One region of the Methylobacterium sp. C33D genome, then DNA from elsewhere that is predicted to be linked to it. Evidence: predicted binding sites of a transcription regulator. Region 1 holds the regulator's gene; the other holds the start of a gene.

Region 1 (20,366 bases):
GGCCGCCAGGACACACCCGCTGCCGCCACCCTACGTCGTGAAACCGATCGCCGAAGGCTCATCGGTGGGTGTGATCATCGTGCGCGACGGCCGCTCGCACCCGCCCCAGATCCTCGCCTCGGAGGAGTGGACGTTCGGCGAGCAAGTCCTTGCGGAACCTTACATTGCTGGCCGCGAACTCACCTGCGGCGTGATGGGCGACAAGGCCCTCGGGGTGATCGAGGTGAAGGCCGCCACGGGGGATTGGTACGATTACGACGCCAAGTACGCCCCCGGGGGCTCGGTTCACGTGCTCCCGGCCGAACTTAAACCAAATGTTTACCAGCGTGTCCAAGAACTGTCGTTAACGGCGCATCAAGCACTGGGCTGTCGGGGCGTCAGCCGTGCCGACCTTCGCTACGACGACACACCGGGTGGAACCGGTCTGCTCGTGGTGCTGGAGGTCAACACGCAACCCGGCATGACCCAGACGAGCCTTGTGCCGGAGATGGCGGCCCACGCGGGCCTGAGTTTCGGTGAGCTCGTCCGATGGATGGTGGAGGACGCTTCCCTGAATCGCTGAGCGGCGACGCCGCCGGCCGGAGCGGTCCCGCGCGCCTCGTCGGCGCGGTCCTGGGCCGGCTCGCCGGCCGCGCCACGTCCCGGTCGCTCTCGGTTCGTCGGGCCCGCCCGAGTCAGCGCCTGAGCGAGCGCCTGCCCCGCGGCGCCGGAATCGTGGCGGTCTCCGTCTCGGCCGCCGCCGTGGCGCTCGCCGGTTTCGTGGCGAGCGGCCGCTACGACGCCTTCGTGGCCGAGCAGGGCCGCCCCCTCGACATCGCCGCGCGCGTCGCCGGCTTCGGCGTCGAGCGCGTCACGATCTCGGGCATCTCCCGCATGTACGAACGCGAGGTCCTGGCGGCCGCCGGGATCGACTGGCGCTCCTCGGTTCCCTTCCTCGACGTCAACGACGTGCGCGAGCGGCTGCTCCGCGTGCCGCTCATCGCGCAGGCCTCGGTCCGGAAGATCTATCCCAACGAGATCGCCATCACCCAGGTGGAGCGCGAGCCCGCGGCCCTCTGGCAGAAGAACGGCGAGATCAGCGTGATCGCCGCCGACGGCACCGTCATCGACGCGATGCGCGACGACCGTTACGCCAGCCTGCCCCTGGTGGTCGGCGAGGACGCCAACACCAAGCTTCCGGAATACCTCGCGCTCATCGCCGCCGCCGGGCCCCTCGCCGAGCGGATCAAGGCCGGCACCTACGTGTCCGGCCGGCGCTGGACCCTCAAGTTCGACGGCATCGACGTGCGCCTGCCCGAGCTCGATCCGGCCGCGGCGCTCGCCCGCCTCGTGCGGTTCGAGCGCGAGGCCGGCCTGCTCGAGAAGGACATCATCGCGGTGGACCTGCGCATGCCGGACCGCCTGGTGGTGCGCCTGACCGAGGAGGCGGCCGCCGCCCGCGCGGAAGCCCAGAAGGCGAAGAAGAAGGGCGCGGCCAGCTGATGACCTCGACCACGATCTCCGCCCGTCCCGCATCCCGCGCCCGGTAGCGTCAATGCACAGCCAACACGGCCTCACGCCGCGCTTGAAGCCGCTCTCCGCCCGGCGCTCGACCACCCTCTCGGTGCTCGACATCGGCACGAGCAAGGTGGTCTGCCTCATCGCCGAGCTGCAGCCCGCCGAGGCGCTCACGACGCTCCGCGGCCGCACGCACCTCGCGCGCATCATCGGCATCGGCCACCAGCGCTCCCTGGGCCTCAAGGGCGGCGCCATCGTCGATCTCGCCGCGGCCGAGAGCGCGATCCGGCAGGCGGTGCACGCCGCCGAGCGGATGGCCAAGGTCGAGGTCCAGTCGGTCATCGTCAACATGTCGGGCGGTCGGCTCGCCTCGCAGCATTTCCAGGCGCGGGTGAATGTCCGCTCGGGCACCGTCACGGGCAGCGATGTCGAGCGGGTGCTCGAGACCGCCAGCGCCCACGGCGTCAGCCCCGGCCGGGCCGTGCTGCACGCGCTGCCCACCGGCTACGCCCTGGACGGGCAGGGCGCCGTCATCGACCCGTCGGGCATGATCGGCGAGGCGCTCAGCGTCGACCTGCACGTCGTCACCAGCGAGCTCGCGGCCGCCCGCAACGTCATGCTGGCGGTCGAGCACTGCCACCTCGGCGTCGAGGCGGTGATCGCCACGCCCTACGCGGCCGGCCTCTCGGCGCTGGTCGACGACGAGGCCGAGATGGGGGTCTGCGTCGTCGACATGGGCGGCGGCACGACCAGCGTCGGCGTGTTCTCCGGCGGCCACCTCGTCCACGTGGACGCCCTGGCGGTCGGTGGCCACCACGTCACCATGGACATCGCCCGCGGCCTCTCGACCCGCATGGCGGCGGCCGAGCGGCTGAAGACCCTCTACGGCTCGGCCCTCTCCACCCCCTCCGACGACCGCGACATGATCGCCGTCCACGGCGTCGGCGAGGACGAGGGCGAGGCGCCGGCCCACATCCCGCGCTCCCAGCTCGTGCGGATCATCAAGCCGCGCGTCGAGGAGGTGGTCGAGCTGGTCCGCGACCGCCTGCGGGACGCGGGCTTCGCCGCCCAGGCCGGGCGCCGCGTCGTCCTCACCGGCGGCGCCAGCCAGCTCGTCGGTCTGCCCGAGGTCGCCCGCCGCGTCCTCCAGGGTCAGGTGCGGATCGGTCGGCCCCTCGGCATCCGGGGCCTGCCGGAAGCCGCCAAGGGGCCGGCCTTCTCGGCGGCGGTCGGCCTGCTCGTCTATCCGCAGGTGGCCCATGCCGAGCATTTCGAGCCGCGCGGACACGGCGCCTTCGCGGCGACCGGGACCGACAACTACCTGAACCGGGTCGGCCGCTGGCTCCGGGACAGCTTCTAGGTTTCACGCCCGCCCGCTCGGGGGGGATCGAAGGGAATCCGGCGCCCAGGCGTCGCACGGACAGCACAGTTAGCGAGAGGCTCGACACCATGGCCATCACCCTCCAGGCGCCGGACATCCGGGAACTCAAGCCCCGCATCACCGTCTTCGGCGTCGGTGGCGCCGGCGGCAACGCCGTCAACAACATGATCGAGTCGGGCCTGCTGGGCTGCGAGTTCGTCGTCGCCAACACCGACGCGCAGGCGCTCACCTCGTCGAAGGCCGAGCGGGTGATCCAGATGGGCCTGGGCGTCACCCAGGGCCTCGGCGCCGGCTCGCACCCGGAGGTCGGCTCGGCCGCCGCCGACGAGGTGATCGACGAGATCCGCGATCAGCTCTCCGGCGCCCACATGTGCTTCATCACCGCCGGCATGGGCGGCGGCACCGGCACCGGCGCCGCGCCGGTCATCGCCCGCGCGGCCCGCGACATGGGCATCCTGACGGTCGGCGTCGTGACCAAGCCGTTCCAGTTCGAGGGCATGCGCCGCATGCGGACCGCCGAGTCCGGCATCCAGGAGCTGCAGGCCGCGGTCGACACCCTGATCGTGATCCCGAACCAGAACCTGTTCCGGGTCGCCAACGAGAAGACCACCTTCGCGGACGCCTTCGCGATGGCCGACCAGGTGCTCTACTCGGGCGTCGCCTGCATCACCGACCTGATGGTGAAGGAGGGCCTCATCAACCTCGACTTCGCCGACGTCCGGGCGATCATGCGCGGCATGGGCAAAGCCATGATGGGCACCGGCGAGGCGTCCGGCGAGAAGCGCGCCAACCGCGCCGCCGAGGCCGCCATCGCCAACCCGCTCCTCGACGACGTCTCGATGAAGGGCGCCCGCGGCCTGCTGATCTCGATCACGGGCGGCTCCGACCTGACCCTGTACGAGCTCGACGAGGCCGCCACCCGCATCCGCGAGGAGGTCGATCAGGACGCCAACATCATTCTGGGCGCCACCTTCGACGAGAGCCTGGACGGCATCATCCGCGTGTCGGTGGTCGCCACCGGCATCGAGCCGGCCCTGATCTCGGCGAACTCGCCCAACAACCCGGCCATCGCCGAGACCGAGCAGCGCATCGCCGAGGTTGCCGAGCGCCTGCGCGCCGAGGCCCGCTCGCGCGCCGCCTCCCCGGTGCCGAGCATCCGCACCGAGTCGGTCGCCCCGGCGCCGATCCCGGCCCCGACCCCCGCGCCGCTCGCGGCCCCCGAGATGCGCCCCGAGTCGCGGATCGAGAGCCGCATCGAGGCCGCCGCGCCGGTGAACCGCGACGACGTCGTGCTCGCCCCGGTGCAGGCGCGCGCCGCGGCGCCGTTCGTCCCGGCCCCCGCACCGCAGCGCGTCGAGGCGGCGCCCGCCGTCGAGGCCGGTCCGTTCGTGCCGCCGCGTCCGGCCGCCCCGACGGGCACGCCGCTCGCCCGCGCCCCGCGCATGCCGCAGATCCACGAGCTGCCGCCGATCGCCCAGACGCAGATCATGGCGAACCGCGCTGCCGAGGAGGCCGCTCCGGAATCCAAGCGGACCTCGCTGCTGCGCCGGCTCGCGACGGTGGGCTTCGGCGGACGCCGCGAGGACATGGACGGCGCCCCGGCAGCTCGGCCGGCCTCGCCCGCGGCCCCGCAGCCGCACATGGCCCAGCCGCATATGGCCCAGCACCACATGGCGCAGCCCCACGTGCCGCCGGCCCCGCGCGCTCCGGCCGCGCCCGCGGTCCCGCAGTACCGCCCGGCCCAGGGCAACCTCGACGGGCAGGGCCGGGTCGCCCCGCAGTCGCGGATGATGGACGACGATCAGCTCGAGATCCCGGCCTTCCTCCGCCGTCAGGCAAACTGACCGGTTCAGGTCTCCGACACGGCCCGGGGCTGGCGGGAAACCGCCGGCCCCTTCGCGCTGCAGCAAAGCAACTCATGGTTGTTGCGGCCGGGAATAAGGCTCGCCGAGACGGTGCGCCGACGCGCGCGAGCCTGTGCGCATGGTGCATCCGCGCCACAGAACGGCCGCGGGTTAGTCACGTATTAACCAACCTTTAAGCCTTTGGTGGAGCAGCGCTTTGCGGTGACGAAGCGCTAAGCGTGTCTGTAACAGACCGTAAGAATCCGTGATTTGGCTGCCCTGTGCGGCGCAGCTATAGAAACCATGTGATCGAGACGACACGCAGCAGGACACAACCTGATCGCGTGGGCTAGGGCATCAAGCAGCGGACGGATCAGTCAGTTTCTCCTCACTCCCGTCGGGGTGTCGGGATCTGGTCGCGCCCGGGGGCTAAGGAATGCGAACGCATAAACAGACGACCCTCAAAGGGCCGGCGACTCTCTCGGGGATCGGAGTTCACTCCGGCAACCCCGCCGAGATCACGATCCGACCCGCTCCGGCCAATCACGGCATCGCCTTCCTCCGCACCGGTACCACCCACGGCAACGACCGCCTGATCAAGGCGCATCACGCCCTCGTCTCCGCCACCGAACTCTGCACTGTCCTGGGCGACGTCGAGACCGGCGCCGTCGCCACCGTCGAGCACCTGATGTCCGCCCTGTACGGCCTGGGCGTCGACAACGCTCTGGTCGAGATCGACGGCCCGGAGATGCCGATCCTCGACGGGTCCGCGCTCCCCTTCGTCCAGGCGATCGACCAGATCGGGATCGCCGCCTGCGACACGCCGCGCCGCTGGCTCAAGATCCTCCGCCACGTCCGCATCGAGGCCGGGACATCCTTCGCGGAGCTGCGCCCGATCGACCGCGGTTTCCGCCTCGACGTCGAGATCGATTTCGAGAGCCCGGTGATCGGCCGCTCCCGCAGAGCGATGGACCTGTCGCCCGCCACCTACCGCCGCGAGATCGCCGGCGCCCGCACCTTCGGGATGATGCGGGACGTCGAGCGCTACTGGAAGGCCGGCTTCGCCCTGGGCGCTTCCCTGGAGAACACCGTGGCGGTCGGCGAGACCGCGGTGGTCAATCCCGAGGGCCTGCGCTTCCAGGACGAGTTCGTCCGCCACAAGATCCTCGACGCCATCGGCGACCTCGCCCTGGCCGGTCTGCCGATCCAGGGTGCCTACCGCTCCTATTGCGGCGGCCACCGGATGAATGTCGGCGTGCTGTCCGCCCTCTTCGCCGACCGGGCGAACTACGCCATCGTGGAGGCGCAGGGCTCGCGCCGCGAGACCGTGCTGTCCGAACTCGGCGTCGGCCTCGGCATCGCCGCCTTCGCGGGCGACCTCTAGCCCCCCTGTGACTGGCGGGACACAGCCCGCAACCGATCCTGGCCGCCGCAGCCTTGCCGCTTTCGTGCCCGAATCGAACGGCAGGGTTTAACGGTCCGTGAACGGCGGGCACGGCCCGGGGCGGGCCGGATCCACCCACGCGATGGCATGACGGCGCGAGACGGCGCCGGTTCCGGGAAAGAGCGCCAGATGCCTGTCACCATTCGTCATCGCCGGGCAGCGGCCTTCGCGATGCCCTTCGTGGCCGTCCTCGGCCTGGGCCTCGGCGGCTGCGATTTCGACCCGACCAGCATCTTCGCCGAGAAGTACAAGCCCGAGGTCGTGCCGGACGTTCCGGCCGACAAGCTGTACAGCGACGGTCTGGCGAAGCTCGAGGACAGCGACTACGAGGGCGCGGTCAAGAAATTCGACAGTCTGGACAAGCAGTACCAGTATTCCGAATGGTCCCGGAAGGCGCTGCTGATGACGGCCTACGCCAATTACGAGGGCCAGAAGTACGACGACGCGATCAGCGCCTCGAAGCGCTACTTGCAGCGCCACCCGGCCAGCAAGGACGCCGCCTACGCGCAGTACCTGATGGCGATGTCGAACTATAAGCAGATCCCGGACGTCACCCGCGATCAGGAACGCTCCGAGAAGGCGCTCGTCGCCCTGCAGGAACTGGTCCAGAAGTACCCGACGTCGGAATACGCCGCGGACGCGAAGGCCAAGATCCAGATCACCCGCGATCAGCTCGCCGGCAAGGAGATGGAGATCGGCCGCTTCTACCTCGAGAAGCGCAATTTTCCGGCGGCGATCAACCGCTTCCGCGACGTGGTCGCCAAGTATCAGACCACCCGGCACGCCGAGGAGGCCCTCGAGCGCCTGACCGAGGCCTACTGGGCGCTCGGCATCACCCAGGAGGCGCAGAACGCCGCCGCGGTGCTCGGCCACAACTTCCCGGAAAGCCCGTGGTACAAGGACGCCCACGCCCTGCTGGCGCAGGGTGGCCTCGAGCCCCGCGAGGAGAAGACCTCGTTCCTCTCGAAGATCTACCGCACGGTGACAGGCAAGACCGCCTCGGCGGAGTAGACGTCGAGGCCCGCTTCGGGCCGTCCCGAGAATCGTCGAGGCCCGGAGCCGCCGCTTCGGGCCTTTCCCGTTGCGGCGCCCGTTGCGGCACACCGCCTGAGCGGTGCGACGCATTTTTGGGGTGAATCCGCGCCGCAGCGGCCTTATGTCTGCGGTCCCATCCTGAGGAATCCCCGTCGCCGCATGCTGGCGCAGCTCGCGATCCGCGACATCGTCCTGATCGACAGGCTCGAACTGAATTTCCGATCGGGACTCAGCGTCCTGACCGGCGAGACGGGCGCGGGCAAATCGATCCTTCTCGACGCCTTCGCCCTGGCGCTCGGCGGCCGCGGCGACGGCCGTCTGGTCCGCCACGGCGAGGCGCAGGGTGCGGTCACGGCCGTGTTCGATCTGCCCCCCGATCATCCGGCGCGCCGGATCGCGGCCGAGGCCGAGATCGACACCGAGGGCGACCTGATCCTGCGCCGGACCCAGATGGCGGACGGCCGGACGCGGGCCTTCGTCAACGACCAGCCGGTGGGCGTGCAGGTCCTGCGGGCGATCGGCGCGGCCCTCGTGGAGATCCACGGCCAGCACGACGACCGGGCCCTGGCCGATCCCGCCTCGCACCGGGCGATCCTCGACGCCTTCGGGGGGCTCCAGACCCAGCTCGCCAAGGTCGCCGCCGCGTCGCGGACCGTGCGGACGGCCCGCACCGCGCTCGCCGAGCACCGCGCTCGCGTGGAGGCGGCCCGCAAGGAGTCCGACTTCCTCCGCCACGCCGTGGAGGAGCTCGCGGCCCTGGCGCCGCTGCCGGGCGAGGAGGCCCAGCTCGCCGAGCGCCGCACGATCATGCAGCAATCCGAGAAGGTCGCGCGCGAGCTCAACGAGGCGCTCGAGGCCGTCGGCGGTCCCCATTCCGGCGTGCCGCACCTGTCGGCCGCCCTGCGCAAGCTGGAGCGGCGCGCCGCGCAGCTGCCGGCCCTGGTGGACCCGTGCGTGAACGCCCTCGACGCCGCGATGGTCGCCCTCGACGAAGCCCGCGCAGTCCTCGAGGCGGCCGTGGCCGAGACCGAGTTCGACCCCCGCGACCTGGAGCGCGTCGAGGAGCGGCTCTTCGCGCTGCGCGCCGCGTCCCGCAAGTACGACGTTCCGGCCGACGATCTCGCGGCCCTGGCGGAGCGCTACGCGGGCGATGTCGCGGCGATCGATGCCGGCGAGGCGGCTCTGGCCGGGCTGGAGCAGGCGCTCGCGACGGCCGAGGCCGCCTACGCGGAGGCGGCCGAGAAGCTCAGCGCCGGGCGGCGCCGGGCGGCCAAGCAGCTCGACGCCGCCGTCAAGGCCGAGCTGCCGCCGCTCAAGCTGGAGCGGGCGCGCTTCATCACCGAGATCGCCACCGATCCGGAATCCCGCGATCCCGCCGGCACCGACCGGGTCGAGTTCTGGGCCCAGACCAATCCCGGGACGAAGCCCGGCCCGATGATGAAGGTCGCCTCCGGCGGCGAGCTGTCGCGCTTCATGCTGGCGCTGAAGGTGGTGCTGGCCGACAAGGGCTCGGCCCCGACGCTCATCTTCGACGAGATCGACACCGGCGTGGGCGGCGCGGTGGCGGACGCCATCGGGATGCGCCTCGCCCGGCTCGCCGCGACCGTGCAGGTGGTCGCGGTGACGCACGCGCCCCAGGTCGCCGCCCGGGCCGAGACGCATTTCCTGATCGCCAAGGCGCCCGTGAAGGGGGCCGGCCGCGTCGCCACGCGGGTGGCGAGCCTGCCGGTCGCCGAGCGACGGGAGGAGATCGCCCGGATGCTGGCGGGCGCCACCGTCACCGACGAGGCCCGGGCGGCCGCGGCGCGGCTCCTCCAGGGCGCCGACGCGTGAGCGGGCGACAACCTTAACCGTTGGTTGAAGGTAACGATCTGTTAACCATTCCTCGCGAGAGTGCTTCCATCCCGGTACCGCGGCAGGCTTGGGCGGTCGAAGGGCGGGAGGAGCCATGAAGCCGTCAGTCGTCGAGTCCGATGGGTCTCTGCCTGCGGGACAGCCCCTGAAGCGGGCGGTCGACACCCGCCAGCTCGGCCTCACGCTCCGCACGGTCTACGAGGGCAGCGTCGACACGCAGCCGATCACCGACACGCATGTCGAGCTGCTCCTGCGCCTGCGCCAGAAGGAGCGGGAGCTGCGCCGGGCGGTCTGACCCGGCAGCGCCGCCGCTACCAGCGGCGCGCGCCCGGCCGCCGGCGATACTCGGCCGCGCGAATCAGCGTCAGCACGCGGTCGAGGCTCACCAGCAGCTCCGCCTCCTCGACGCGGGCCGCCGCGGCCGCGTCCGGGTCGGGGCTGAATTTCTGCCGGGCCTGCGCCAGCGCGAGCGCCCGCTCCACGGCTTCCCGCTCGGCGTGCAGGGCCAGCCAGGCCGGATCGGATTCCGTCGCCGCATCCACCTCGTCGCCGCCCACGATCCGCGCGTCCTTCTGCTACGCACTGCTGCTCCTGGCGGAGAGGAACGCGCGAGAGCCCGGAACCGTGCCGCGCCCGGGCCGGCCGCGCTGTCGTGCGACGTGTCATCCCGGTGTCATCTACTTGTCGTAACCGCCCGGCCATCGGGCGGCCGGCGCTGGGTCTCTTCGGAAGATCGGCCGCAGAGCTCTGCCGCGGGCACGGGCTCGCCGGCGGAGCAGCGCAGGCTCTAGCCCGACGGCAACGGAGATTCCTTTGAGACCCTTCGCTTACGCGCTCGCCGTCGGCCTCGCGACGGTTCAGCTGGCGTCCGCGGCGCTCGCCGCCGATATCACCGGCGCCGGAGCCACCTTCCCCTTCCCGGTCTACTCCAAGTGGGCCGAGGCCTACCGCAAGGAGACCGGCTCGGGCCTCAACTACCAGTCGATCGGCTCCGGCGGCGGCATCAAGCAGATCCAGGCCAAGACGGTCGATTTCGGTGCCACCGACGCGCCCCTGAAGCCCGAGCAGCTGACGAAGGACGGCCTCGTCCAGTTCCCGACCGTGATGGGCGGCGTCGTGCCGGTGGTGAACATCCCGGGGATCGAGCCGGGCAAGCTCAAGCTCACCGGCGACGTGCTGGCCGACATCTACGCCGGCAAGATCGCGAAGTGGAGCGACCCGCGCATCGCCAAGCTCAATGACGGGCTGAAGCTCCCCGACGCCAACATCACCCCGGTCTACCGCTCCGACGCGTCGGGCACGACCAACATCTTCACCACCTACCTGTCGCAGGTCTCCGAGCCCTGGAAGAAGGAGTACGGCGCGGCCACGACGATCTCCTGGCCGGTCGGTCAGGGCGGCAAGGGCAACGAGGGCGTGACCGCCACCGTGAAGCAGGTTCCGAACGCGATCGGCTACGTCGAGTCGGCCTACGCCAAGCAGAACAAGCTCTCCTACGCCCTGCTGCAGAACAAGGCCGGCAAGTACCCGCAGCCCGACGACAAGGCGTTCCAGGCCGCGGCGGCGAGCGCCGACTGGAAGGCGACCCCGGGCTTCGGCATCTCGCTGACCAACCAGCCGGGCGAGGAGGCGTGGCCGATCACGGCGGCGACCTTCATCCTGGTCCACAAGGACGCCGCCGACCCGGCCAAGTCCGCCGCGGTGCTCAAGTTCTTCGACTGGGCCTACAAGAACGGCGACACGCTCGCCACCGCCCTCGACTACGTCCCCCTGCCGGACAACGTCGTCGAGCTGATCCACCAGGAGTGGAAAGACGTGAAGGGCAAGGACGGCAAGCCTGTCCTCAACATGTGAGCGTGGCCGGGAGGAGGTGAGAACCTCCTCCCTCGCTTCCGGGAACGCACCGCGCTACCACGCCCCCCTTCGCAGAGAACCGCGGATGCCCGCTTTGACCGAATCGATCGCCCTCGGCCGAACCCGTTCCGCGACCGCGCGGAAGGCGCCGAGCCGGAGCCTCGACACGCTGTTCCGGACCTGCTCGTACGCCGCGGCCCTGCTGGTGCTGCTCGTACTCGCCGGCATCCTCGGCTCGATCCTGTACGGCGGCTGGCCCGCCTTCCGCGAGTTCGGCTTCGGCTTCCTGACCTCCAGCGCCTGGAACGTCGGGACCGAGCAGTACGGCGCCCTGGTCGCGGTGATCGGGACCGTCGCCTCCGCCTTCCTGGCCCTGCTGATCGGCGTGCCCGTCTCGCTGGGCATCGCGGTGTACCTCACCCAGCTCTGCCCGGGCTGGGCCCGCAAGCCGGTCGCCATGACGATCGAGCTGCTCGCCGCCGTGCCGAGCATCATCTACGGCATGTGGGGCCTGTTCGTGTTCGCGCCGCTCCTCGCGCGCTACATCCAGATCCCGGTCTCGAACCTCGTGGAGGGCATGCCGATCGTCGGCACGCTGTTCTACGCCCGGGTGCCGTCGGGCGTCGGCGTGTTCACGGCCGGGATCATCCTGGCGATCATGATCGTGCCGTTCATCGCCTCGATCGCCCGGGACATGCTCGACCAGATCCCGACCGTGCTGCGCGAGAGCGCCTACGGCATCGGCTGCACCACCTGGGAGGTCGTGCGCCACGTCCTCGTTCCGCAGGCGGCGGTCTCGATCATCGGCGCGATCATGCTCGGCCTCGGCCGGGCGCTCGGCGAGACGATGGCGGTGACCTTCGTGGTCGGCAACGCCAACCGCCTCTCGGCCTCGATCTTCGACCCGAGCTCGACCATCGCGTCGCGGATCGCCAACGAGTTCAACGAGGCGGACGGCCTCCAGCTGAACGCGCTGATGGCGCTCGGCTGCATCCTGTTCGTGATCACCTTCGTGGTGCTCATCATCGCCCGGCTGCTGACGCGCCGCGTCCAGGCCGCCTGAGGAGCACGCGCGATGGTTTCCTCCAGCACGATCGCCGCGCCCGCCCAGCGCCGCCCCGGCCGCGTCCGACAGGGACGCCGCGTCGCCGACCGGACCCTGCGCGTCGCCTGCACCGCCGCGACGGTGGTGGGCGCCCTGGTCCTCGGTTCGATCCTGGTGATGCTGATCGTCCAGGGCGTGCGCGGCTTCACGCCGACCCTGTTCACCAACCCGACCCCGGGCCCCGGCTCCGAGGGCGGCGGCATCGCCAACGCCATCCTGGGCAGCCTCATTCTGACCGGGATCGGCATCCTGATCGCGACGCCGGTCGGCGTCATGGCCGGGACCTTCCTGGCCGAGTACGGGCGCGGCTCGAAGCTGGCCGCCCTGATCCGCTTCCTCAACGACGTCCTGCTCTCGGCGCCGTCGATCCTCATCGGCCTGTTCGTCTACACGCTGATGGTGCGGCCGATGGGCACCTACTCGGGCTGGGCCGGCGGCGTGGCGCTGGCGATCATCGCCGTGCCGGTGATCGTGCGCACCACCGAGGACATGCTGCGCCTCGTGCCCGGCACCCTGCGGGAGGCCGGCGCGGCGCTCGGCGCGCCCCCCTCGACGGTGATCATGAGCGTGACTTGGCGGGCGGCCTCGGCCGGCATCGTCACCGGCATCATCCTGGCGCTCGCCCGCATCGCCGGCGAGACCGCGCCGCTGCTGTTCACCGCGCTCAACAACAATTCGTGGTTCTCGGCCGACCTGATGGGCGGCGTCGCGAACCTGCCGGTGATGATCTACCAGTTCGCCCTCTCGCCCTACCCGAACTGGCAGGGCCTCGCCTGGGCGGGCGCGCTCCTGATCACCACCACCATCCTGGCGCTGTCGATCATCGCGCGCCTCGTGATCAAGCCGCAGGCCTCGCGCTGAGCCCCCTTTCGAGGACACGACGATGAACGCCGCCTCCGCGATCCCCACGGTCGAGCTGAACCGCAACCGCGCCGAAGAGGGCGGCCCCGTGCGGATCGCCGTCAAGGACCTGAACTTCTACTACGGCAGCTTCCACGGTCTGAAGGACGTCAACCTCAACTTCCACGACCGGCAGGTGACGGCGCTGATCGGGCCGTCCGGCTGCGGCAAGTCCACCCTGCTGCGCTGCTTCAACCGGATCTACAGCCTCTATCCGGAGCAGCGCGCGGAGGGCGAAATCCTGCTCGACGGCGAGAACATCCTCAGCCCGTCCGTCGACCTGAACGAGCTGCGCTCGCGCATCGGCATGGTGTTCCAGAAGCCGACGCCGTTCCCGATGTCGATCTACGACAACGTGGCCTTCGGCCTGCGCCTCTACGAGAAGCTGCCGAAATCCGAGCTCGACGGCCGGATCGAGGAATCCCTGCGCAAGGCCGCCCTCTGGGACGAGGTGAAGGACAAGCTCCGGCAGCCGGGGACCGGCCTGTCGGGCGGCCAGCAGCAGCGCCTGTGCATCGCCCGGACGGTGGCGCAGCGCCCGGAGGTGATCCTGTTCGACGAGCCGACCTCGGCCCTCGACCCGATCTCCACGGGCCGGATCGAGGAGCTGATCGAGCAGCTGCGCGACGAGTTCACCATCGTGATCGTCACCCACAACATGCAGCAGGCGGCGCGCATCTCGCAGTTCACCGCCTTCATGTATCTGGGGCAGCTCGTCGAGTTCGGTCCGACCAACCGGATGTTCATGAACCCGACGGAACGCCGCACGCAGGACTACATCACCGGCCGCTTCGGCTAGTCTGCCGGGCCGCTCCGGTGCCGGGGCCGCCGCGCGCGTCTCCGGCGCGCCGGCGGGTCCCGCAAGCCGCCCGGAGGGCCGTCCCCGGGACCCCATCGAAGGATCCGCCATGCCCGGCCATATCGTCACCTCCTACGACACCGACCTGGAGAACCTGCGTCGCTCGATCTCGGAGATGGGCGGCGTCGCCGAGAAGATGACCGCGGAGGCGACCGACGCCCTCGTCCGCCGGGACGACACGCTCGCCCAGGCGGTGATCCTCGCCGACAAGCGCCTCGACGCGCTGCAGCGGGACATCGAGGAGCGCGCCGTGCTGCTGATCGCCCGGCGCCAGCCCCTGGCGATCGACCTGCGCGAGACCATCTCGGCGATCCGCGTCTCCGGCGACCTCGAGCGGATCGGCGACCTCGCCAAGAACGTCGCCAAGCGCGTGGTGGCGATCTCCGACCAGGCGCCGGCCCAGAAGATCGTGCTCGGCGTGCGCCACATGAGCGACCTCGCCGAGGGCCAGCTCAAGGACGTGCTCGACGCCTACGCGAGCCGCGACGTCCAGGCGGCCCACGACGTCTGGGAGCGCGACGGCGAGATCGACGCCCTGTACAATTCCCTGTTCCGCGAGCTCCTGACCTACATGATGGAGGATCCGCGCAACATCTCGTTCTGCACGCATCTGCTGTTCTGCGCCAAGAACGTCGAGCGCATCGGCGACCACACCACCAACATCGCCGAGACGATCCACTACCTCGCCACGGGCGAGACCCTGGCGGGCGACCGGCCGAAGAACGACGCGTCGAACTACGCGACGGTGGACGGCGTCCAGGCGCCCTGAGTCCCCCGATCCCGGCTCCCGCGCCTCCCTGTGGGCGCGGCCGGGGCCGGTATCCGTGCAGGTTGAGGCCGGGCGGCGCCTCCTGCACCATCCGCGGGACCGCCGGTAGAACGAGTCGTCGAACGTGAGCATGCAAGTCCTGATCGTCGAGGACGAGGAGGCGCTGACCACGCTGCTGCGCTATAACCTGGAGGCCGAGGGCTTCCTGGTGGATTCCGCGGCGCGCGGCGACGACGCCGAGCTGCTCCTGGCGGAGCGGATCCCGGACCTCGTCCTGCTCGACTGGATGCTGCCGGGCCTCTCGGGGATCGAGCTGTGCCGCCGGATCCGGGCGCGCCGGGAGACCGAGCGGCTGCCGGTGATCATGCTCACCGCCCGGGGCGAGGAGGGCGACCGCGTCCGCGGTCTCGGCACGGGGGCCGACGACTACATCGTCAAGCCGTTCTCGGTCCCGGAGCTGCTCGCCCGGATCCGCGCGCTGCTGCGCCGGGCCAAGCCCGCCCACGTCTCGGACCGGCTGGCGGCGGGCGACCTGGAGCTCGACCGCACCGGCCACCGCGTCCGCCGCGGCGGCGAGGAGCTGCATCTCGGCCCCACGGAGTTCCGGCTCCTCGAGTTCCTGATGCTGGCGCCGGGCCGGGTCTTCTCCCGCGAGCAGCTGCTGGACGGGGTCTGGGGCCACGACGTCTACATCGACGAGCGCACCGTCGACGTCCATGTCGGGCGGCTGCGCAAGGCGCTGAACGGCCCGCGCCAAGCCGACCCGATCCGCACGGTCCGGGGCTCGGGCTACGCCTTCGACGAGACCTTCTCGCTCGAGGCCTGAGGCGGCCTCGCGGGCTGTCGGAGCGCCTCACCGCTCCGGCGTGCCGTCATCGCGGGCGGAGCGAAGCGACCCAGGGCGGCGGGACGCCGGCGCGCGTGGCGCTGCCGGATCGCTTCGCTGCGCTCGCGACGACGGTGTGACGGGCGCGCCGCTATTTAGCGTCCCCCCCTCAGGGACTCAGCGCGCCAGCGCCGCGCTCCGGCCCGAGGCCGCCGGCACCGCCTCCAGCACCGCCAGGACCGTCCCCTCGGTCAGGATCTGCGGCAGCACCCGGGGCTCCCCCGTCCCGGTGTAGAGCAGGTAGAGCGGGACGCCGCTGCGGCCGTGCTTCTCCAGGAGGCGGGTGATCTCGGGGTTCTGGTTGGTCCAGTCGCCCTTCATGTAGGTCACGCCGCGCTCGGCCATCGCGGCCCGCACGGCCTTGGTGTTGAGCGAGGTCGCCTCGTTGACCGCGCAGGTGATGCACCACGCGGCGGTCATGTCGACGAAGACGGGGCGGTGCGCGTCGACCAGGGCGTCGAGCCGCGCCTGCGTGAACGGCTCGACGCCGTCAACGGCGGCCTGCGCGGCCGGCGCGGCGCGGTCCCGGGGCAGGGTGACGGCGAGGGCCCCGACGGCGAGCAGCGCCAGCACCGCGGCGGCCCGCGCGACCCGGCCGGCCCGCGGCGCGGCCGCGCGGCCGTGCTCCCAGGCCCAGGCGGCGAAGCCCACGAGGACGAGGCCGATCAGCGCCGCCAGCAGCCCGCGCGGGTCGACCTGCTGCGCCAGCACCCAGATCAGCCACGCCGCGGTGGCGTAGACCGGGAAGGCCAGGACCTGCTTGAGGGTCTCCATCCAGGCGCCCGGACGCGGCAGCGCCCGCAGGGCCGGCGGCCAGAGGGTCAGGAGCAGGAAGGGCAGGGCGAGGCCGAGCCCGAGGCTCGCGAAGACGGCGAGCGCCACGCCGGCGCTCTGGGTCAGCGCGAAGCCCACCGCCGAGCCCATGAACGGCGCCGTGCAGGGCGTCGCCACCAGGGTCGCGAGCACGCCGGTGAAGAACGAGCCGCTCAGGCCGCCGCGCCGGGTGAGGCCGTCGCCGAGGCCGGCGAGCCGGCCGCCGACATGGACCGCGCCCGAGAGGCTCAGGCCCATCGCGAACAGCAGGTAGGCGAGCCCCGCCACGATGGCGGGCGACTGGAGCTGGAACCCCCAGCCGATCGCCGCCCCGCCGCTCTTCAGGCCGATCAGCGCGGCGGCGAGCGCCAGGAAGCTCGCCAGGACGCCGGCCGTGTAGGCGAGGCCGTGCAGCCGCAGCCGGGCCGGCCCCTCGCCCGCGTGCCGCACGAGGCTCAGCACCTTGATCGACAGCACCGGGAAGACGCAGGGCATCAGGTTGAGGATCAGGCCGCCGAGGAACGCGAAGGCCGCGGCGGTCGCCAGCGTCAGCGCGTCGAGATCGGCGGCGGCCGGCGCGGTCGCGGCGGGATTGGGCGCGGTCGCGGCCGGCGCCGCGGCGGCCGGGAGCACCGGCTCGTCGCCGTACGCGAAGGCGAGCCGGCGGGTCCCGGCGGCGTCGACCGCCTCGACCGTCAGGACGCCGGGCAGGGTGGCGGGGACCGGGTCGGTCGGGCTGCTCCGGGCGAGGGTCAGGTGCAGGCCGGTCTCGTCGACCGCCATCACCTGCGCGGCGGCGTTGTCGATCGCCGTCTCGGCGTAGGGGAAATAGGCGGCGTTCCGGACCGCCTCGGGCTTCAGGCCGGTCGCGGCGAAATCGAGGCGCAGGGTGTCGCCCTGGCTCGACAGGCGCAGGGGCCAGAGCGCCGGCACGGGCAGGGCGGCGCGGGCGCGCGCGAACAGCGCGGCGTTGGCCGGGTCCGGCGCGGCCTCGCCGACCGGCAGGGTCAGGGCGAGATCGGCCGAGCCGGGGACGCACTCGGTCTCGCAGACGAGGTAGGTCAGCTTGGCCTGGACCTGCACCGGGTCGGCCGGGTCGAGGCTCGGCGGCGGCGTCACCGGGACGAGGAGCGTCACCTCGCCCTCGTAGCCGTAGTTCATGAGCGTCGCGATCGGGATGCGCTCCGGCGCCGGCCACCGGATCGCGCCGGCGTTGAAGCCGGCCGGCAGGGTCCAGGTCACCTCCGGCGGCAGGCCGGAATCGCCCGGGTTGCGCCAGTAGACGTGCCAGCCGGGCTTGATCTGCATCCGCACCGCCAGCGTGAAGGGCTGCGCGCCGGCGACCGCGGCGGGCTCGGCCACGAGGCTCGCCCGCACGAGGTCCGCGGGCGTGCGGAAACCCTGCGGGAACCCCTGCGCCGCGGCGGCCGACAGGCTCGCGGCGAGGGCCAGGATCAGGATGGCGAGGCGGCGGATCATGCTGTCCCTTCGCGCGCGGGGCTGCCGCGGTTTCACGCGCGGCGTCTCGGGCCCGGCGCGGGCGTTCCCGTGGCGCCGGGTCTTACCACGGACCGCGCACGGGGTCGCGTCCGCGGTCCCGTGCGGGCGGGTCACCCCGGGAGCGGCGCCGTCGCCCGCTCCAGCCAGTCGCGCGTCGCGGGGTCGAGACCGGGCGCCAGGGTCTCGCGCACCCGGGCATGATAGGCGTCGATCCAGGCCCGCTCACCGGGTTCGAGCAGGTCCGGCTCGATCAGCCGCCGGTCGTAGGGGGCGAGCGTCAGCGTCTCGAAGCCGAGGATCGGGCGCTCACCGCCCGCGATCGCGCGGGACTCGACCAGGACGAGGTTCTCGATCCGGATGCCGTAGGCGCCGCGGGCGTAGTAGCCCGGCTCGTTCGACAGGATCATGCCGGGCTCCAGCGCGACCGTGCCGGTCTTGGCGATCCGCTGCGGCCCCTCGTGCACCGACAGGAAGGCGCCGACGCCGTGCCCGGTGCCGTGGTCGAAGTCGAGCCCCGCCTGCCAGAGCGGCGCCCGCGCGAAGGCGTCGATCTGGGCGCCGGTCGTGCCGACCGGGAACACCGCCCGGGCGATGGCGACGTGCCCCTTCAGCACCCGCGTGAAGCGGTCGCGCATCGCCGGGCTCGGCGCACCGACCGCGACCGTGCGGGTGATGTCGGTGGTGCCGTCCGGGTACTGCGCGCCGGAATCGATCAGGAACAGCTCGCCCGACCGGACCGTCCGGTCGGTGGCGCGGCTCACCCGGTAGTGGACGATCGCGCCGTTCGGTCCGGATCCCGAGATCGTGGGGAACGAGACCTCGCGCAGGTCGCCGCCGGCGGCCCGGAAATCCTCCAGGGCCTCGACGGCGGCGATCTCGGTGAGGCCGCCGGCCGCGGCCGCACCGTCGAGCCAGGCGAGGAAGCGCACGACGCTCGCCCCGTCCCGGACATGGGCCGCGCGGGCGCCCGCGATCTCGGCGGCGTTCTTGACCGCCTTCATCCCGGTGATCGGGTCCTTGCCGACATCGGCCGTGCCGCCGGCGGCCTCGATCTTCTCCTTCAGGGCGACGGCGCCGGTCGCCGCGTCGAGGCGGACGCGCGCCCCGGCCAGGGACGCCAATCCGTCGTCCAGGTCCGCCCGCGGCAGGATCTCGGCGACCGGCGCGAGCGCCGCCCGCAGGGCCGGATCGACGTTCGGCGAGACGAGAAACAGCCGGGCCAGCCCCTCGCGCGGCAGGATCGCGTAGCCCAGCGCCAGGGGCGTATGGGCGACGTCGGACCCGCGCAGGTTGAAGGCCCAGGCGAGATTGTGCGGGTCGGAGATCACCAGGGCGTCGCAGCCGCCCTCGGCGAGCGCCGCCCGGATCCGGCCGAGCTTGTCGGCGGGCGCCTCGCCGCACAGCGCGTCCGGGTGGACCACCACCGGCCCGGCCGGCGGCCGCGGCCGCCCGGCCCAGACCGCGTCGACGAGGTTCGGCACCGCCCGCACGGTGCCGCCGGCGCGGGTCACGGCCCGCTCCAGGCGTGCCAGACCGTCCGGCGTGTGCAGCCAGGGATCGTAGCCGAGCACCTGGTCCCGCCGCAGGTTGGCGCCGACCCAGGCCTCCGGCGTCGTTTCGGCGAGCGGCACCACCGTGACGAGGCCGGTATCGACCTGCTCGGGCGCCTGCAGGGTGTAGCGCCCGTCGACGACCAGCGCCGCGGACTCCATCAGGATGACGGCCGTCCCGGCCGAGCCGGTGAAGCCGGTGAGCCAGGCCAGCCGCTCGGCGTCGGCGGGAACGTATTCCGACTGGTGCTCGTCGGCCCGCGGCACGACGAAGCCGTCGAGGCCGGTCTCGCGCAGGGCCGCCCGCAGCGCCTCGATCCGCTCGGTGCCCCTCCGGTGGCTCGGATCGTCGAAGCTCTGGAAGCGCTGACGCGGTCGGGACGGACGGGTCTCGGTCATGCGGCGAGCCTAGCGCCCGCCGCTCCCGCGTCGCAACACCCTGTGCGCCCGACAAAGAGGTTGGTCGGATGATCGTTGCGGTGCTTAAAGATCGTTAGCAATCTTATCACACCGCCGATTTTCGCCTATTACTCAGACATGCCACGCCGCGTTTACTACCGGATCAGCGACAGACCCGACGGCCGCTTCGACGCCGTCGTGACGATCGAGCCCGACACGGTGGTCCGCCGCGACGGTTTCGATTCGCTCGCCGAACTCGAGGACTGGATCGACGGCCTGCGCGTGCTGATGGCGGCGCTCGGCGCGCCGGTGTCGCAGGCGGACGCGCCGGGGTCGCCGGCCGAGACCAAGGGCGAGCCGGACCGGCCGGGCCGCCTGCGCACCGCGCGCTGATCAGCCGTTCGTCGCCGGCAGGTCCGGCGCGCGGTCCGCGGGCGCCCCGTCGTAGCCCTCGATCCAGGCGCGGCGAGCGGGCGAATCGGCCGGATAGGGGCAGGCATCCTTGGGCCGTCCCTGCGCCCGGGCGCGGGCGCCCTCGGCGATGGGGTCCGCCGGCGGATCGTGGAGCGGCGTCTGGCTCATGGCCGGACAACACGCCGGCACGCGGGGAGTTTCGGGGCGGTTCCGCGCGGGTCAGCGCCGCGGACGCGGCGCCGCGCCGCCGCGCATCAGGACC
Region 2 (3,160 bases), on a different contig from region 1:
CATTTGGAGTAATTACAATTCTACTCGGATCAGGCCGGACGGATCTGCGCGATCGACATTGAGTACGCTCTATACTGACTTCCTTCGTCGAACGACATCTCCATCAGGGCTTCGACCATCATCGCACGGTCGAGTCGGCGCTTTCGCGGAAGGCCGGGCCGGATCTCGTCCGAGACGCGCGGCCGGGATCGTCGGGCCGGGCGGGGCGCGCGGGGCTCGACCCGGCCGCGATCGGGTGTGGATCGTGCGCGTCCGATCGGGTCGCCGCGGCGGGGACCGGGGCGCCCGGTTGCCAGGGTTGCCCACCCCGCCTAGACGGGCCCGGCGCGAATTTTGCCCGTCACCCCTCCTCTTGTGCAGAGGTTCCCCCGTGATCACCGGTCCGTGCCTCATCGTCCAGCCGATCCACGCGGCGGGCCTCGACCGGTTGCGCGCGGCCGGGCTGGAGCCCCGCCCGGCGAGCGGGACCGATCCCGGGACGCTGGCCCGCGAGGTTGCCGACTGCGTCGCCGTCGTCACCCGCAACACCGGCTTCCCGGCCCGCGCCATCGCGGCGGCGCCGGCCCTACGGGTGATCGGCGTGCACGGCACCGGCACCGACCACGTCGCCACCGCCGAGGCGACCGGGGCCGGGATCGTCGTGGTCAACACGCCCGGCGCCAACGCCGTCTCGGTGGCCGAGCAGACGCTGGCGCTGATCTTCGCCCTGGCCAAGGCCCTGCCGGAGGCCGACCGCTCGGTCCGGGCCGGCGACGACAGCTTCAAGTTCACCGCCCGGCTGGTCGAGCTCGCCGGCCTGACGCTGGGCCTCGTCGGCTTCGGGGCGATCGGGCAGGCGACCGCCCGGCTCGCCGGCGCCCTGGGCCTGCGGGTGCTGGCCTACGGCCCGAGCCGCCCGGACGCCGATTTCGCCAATGCCGGCGCCCTGCGGGCCGCCTCGGTCGACGCGCTCCTGGCGGAGTCCGACATCGTCTCCCTGCACGTGCCGCTGACCCCGGGCACCCGCGGCCTGATCGGCCGGGACCAGCTCGCCCGGATGAAGCGGGACGCCTTCCTGATCAACACCAGCCGCGGCGGCCTGATCGACGAGGCGGCCCTGGTGGAGGCGCTGGAGGCCGGCACGATCGCGGGCGCCGGGCTCGACGTCTTCGCCCAGGAGCCGCTGCCGGTCGACCACCCGCTGGCCCGCCAGCCCCGGGCGATCCTGACGCCCCATGTCGGCGGCTCCACCGGGGCGGCCCTGATCCGCACCGCCGAGACCGCCGCGGCCCGCGTGGTCGACGTCCTCGCCGGCCGGCGGCCGGGCGGGCTGGTCAACCCGGACGTCTGGGAGCGGCGGCGCGGGGTGTGATGGCCCCCCTCTCTCCCGTGCGGGAAGAGGGTTGGGGAGAGGGACGAGAGGCTTCGGGATCGGGCACCCGATCGACGCGATTCCAGGGGGAAGCCTCGTCCGGTGAGGTCTCACCCCTCACCCTGTCCCTCTCCCGCACGGGAGAGGGGACCCGCGGCCGATCCTGACGGCGCGGCCGTCGTGGCCGGCCCGGATCACGGTGTTTCGTCCGGACCGCGACCGCCCGCCGCGCGCCGTGTCATGCAATCGTCGCAGACGGGCCGGAAAGCCACCCGCTGCATCCGAGGCCAGAGAGGGCTCCATGGACTTCCACCGCCGCTTCACGGTCCTGATGTGCGCCCCGGCCTTCGACCCGGACGATCTCGAGGGCGCGCGCGTCAACCAGATCGTGGCGGCCGTGGAGCAGCGCGGCTTCGAGGTGGTGCGCGCCCGGCGCGTCGAGGACGCGGCCATCGCGGTCCAGACCGATGCCGCGGTCGGCTGCCTCGTGGTCGACTGGGGCAAGCGCGGCCTCGACGGCAAGGCCGCCGCCCTCATCGACATGATGCGCCGGCGCGGCCTGGAGATGCCGATCGTCATCATGGTGCGCCGCAAGCGGCTGGAGGACATCCCGGTCGAGCTCCTCGACTTCATCGACGGCTACATCTTCCTCGCGGAGGAGACGCCGGAATTCATCGCCCGCGGCCTCGTCAGCCGGGTCACGCAGTACGCCGAGACGCTCAAGACGCCGTTCTTCGGCGCGCTCGTCGACTACGCCGAGAAGGGCAACCAGCTCTGGACCTGCCCGGGCCACAACGGCGGCATCTTCTACAACCGCTCGCCGATCGGCCGGATCTTCGTGGAGCACCTCGGCGAGGCGATCTTCCGCGACGACCTCGACAATTCGGTCCTCGACCTCGGCGACCTCCTGACCCACGAGGGACCGGCGCTGAAGGCCCAGAAGGAGGCCGCCAAGATCTTCGGGGCGGAGAAGACCTACTTCGTCCTCAACGGCACCTCCGCCTCCAACAAGATCGTCCTGTCCTCCCTGGTGGCGGAGGACGACCTCGTCCTGTTCGACCGCAACAACCACAAGGCGGCCCACCACGGCGCCCTGTTCCTGGGCGGCGGCATCCCGATCTTCCTGGAGACCGACCGCAACGCCTACGGGCTGATCGGGCCGATCTTCCACGAGGCCCTGGACGAGACCCGGATCCGGGAGAAGATCCGCCGCAACCCGCTGGTGACCGACCCGGAGGCGTGGCGCCGGGAGCGGCCGTTCCGGGTCGCGGTGATCGAGCAGTGCACCTACGACGGCACGATCTACGACGCGCAAGCGATCCTGGAGAAGATCGGCCACCTCTGCGACTACATCCTGTTCGACGAGGCCTGGGCGGGCTTCATGAAGTTCCACCCGCTCTACGCGCGGCGCTTCGCCATGGGGCTGACCGGCCTCGACGAGACCTCGCCCGGCATCGTCGCCACGCAGTCGACCCACAAGCAGCTCGCGAGCTTCTCCCAGGCCTCGCAGATCCACACCCGGGACGGGCACATCCGCGGCCAGACCCGGCGGGTCGAGCACAAGCGGCTCAACGAGAGCTTCCTCGTCCACGCCTCGACCTCGCCCTTCTACCCCCTGTTCGCCTCCCTCGACGTCGGCGCCCAGATGATGAAGGGGCGCTCGGGCATGATCCTGTGGGACGACACGATCCGGCTCGGGATCGAGTGGCGCAAGAAGGTCCGGGCGATCCGGCGCGAGTTCGAGGAGAACGAGCGCGATCCCGCGCGGCGCTGGTTCTTCGACCCCTTCGTGCCGGACGTGACGGTGAA

The links. Region 1 encodes PhoB, which activates phosphate uptake and scavenging genes when phosphate is short. Its sites were predicted from a motif close to TGTCATNNANCTGTCAT; they were not measured.
Region 2: a site for PhoB is predicted at 1,588-1,604, ahead of ACLBXO_RS09545 (Orn/Lys/Arg family decarboxylase). Genes of this name have one in related genera too.

What each region holds. Positions count from the first base shown of each region.
Region 1 covers NZ_JBKFAV010000013.1:91,075-111,440, reverse strand. The annotation lists gene ACLBXO_RS12655 (D-alanine--D-alanine ligase) at 1-562, shown strand, start outside; gene ACLBXO_RS12650 (cell division protein FtsQ/DivIB) at 529-1,482, shown strand; gene ftsA (cell division protein FtsA) at 1,535-2,857, shown strand; gene ftsZ (cell division protein FtsZ) at 2,947-4,722, shown strand; gene lpxC (UDP-3-O-acyl-N-acetylglucosamine deacetylase) at 5,159-6,106, shown strand; gene ACLBXO_RS12630 (outer membrane protein assembly factor BamD) at 6,296-7,177, shown strand; gene recN (DNA repair protein RecN) at 7,361-9,034, shown strand; gene ACLBXO_RS12620 (hypothetical protein) at 9,150-9,350, shown strand; gene ACLBXO_RS12615 (hypothetical protein) at 9,367-9,612, opposite strand; gene pstS (phosphate ABC transporter substrate-binding protein PstS) at 9,869-10,909, shown strand; gene pstC (phosphate ABC transporter permease subunit PstC) at 10,995-11,972, shown strand; gene pstA (phosphate ABC transporter permease PstA) at 11,985-12,875, shown strand; gene pstB (phosphate ABC transporter ATP-binding protein PstB) at 12,898-13,713, shown strand; gene phoU (phosphate signaling complex protein PhoU) at 13,823-14,542, shown strand; gene phoB (phosphate regulon transcriptional regulator PhoB) at 14,673-15,368, shown strand; gene ACLBXO_RS12580 (protein-disulfide reductase DsbD family protein) at 15,546-17,720, opposite strand; gene ACLBXO_RS12575 (aminopeptidase P family protein) at 17,852-19,690, opposite strand; gene ACLBXO_RS12570 (hypothetical protein) at 19,829-20,083, shown strand; gene rmf (ribosome modulation factor) at 20,084-20,272, opposite strand; gene ACLBXO_RS12560 (50S ribosomal protein L11 methyltransferase) at 20,324-20,366, opposite strand, start outside.
Region 2 covers NZ_JBKFAV010000009.1:175,156-178,315, reverse strand. The annotation lists gene ACLBXO_RS09550 (hydroxyacid dehydrogenase) at 371-1,351, shown strand; gene ACLBXO_RS09545 (Orn/Lys/Arg family decarboxylase) at 1,653-3,160, shown strand, end outside.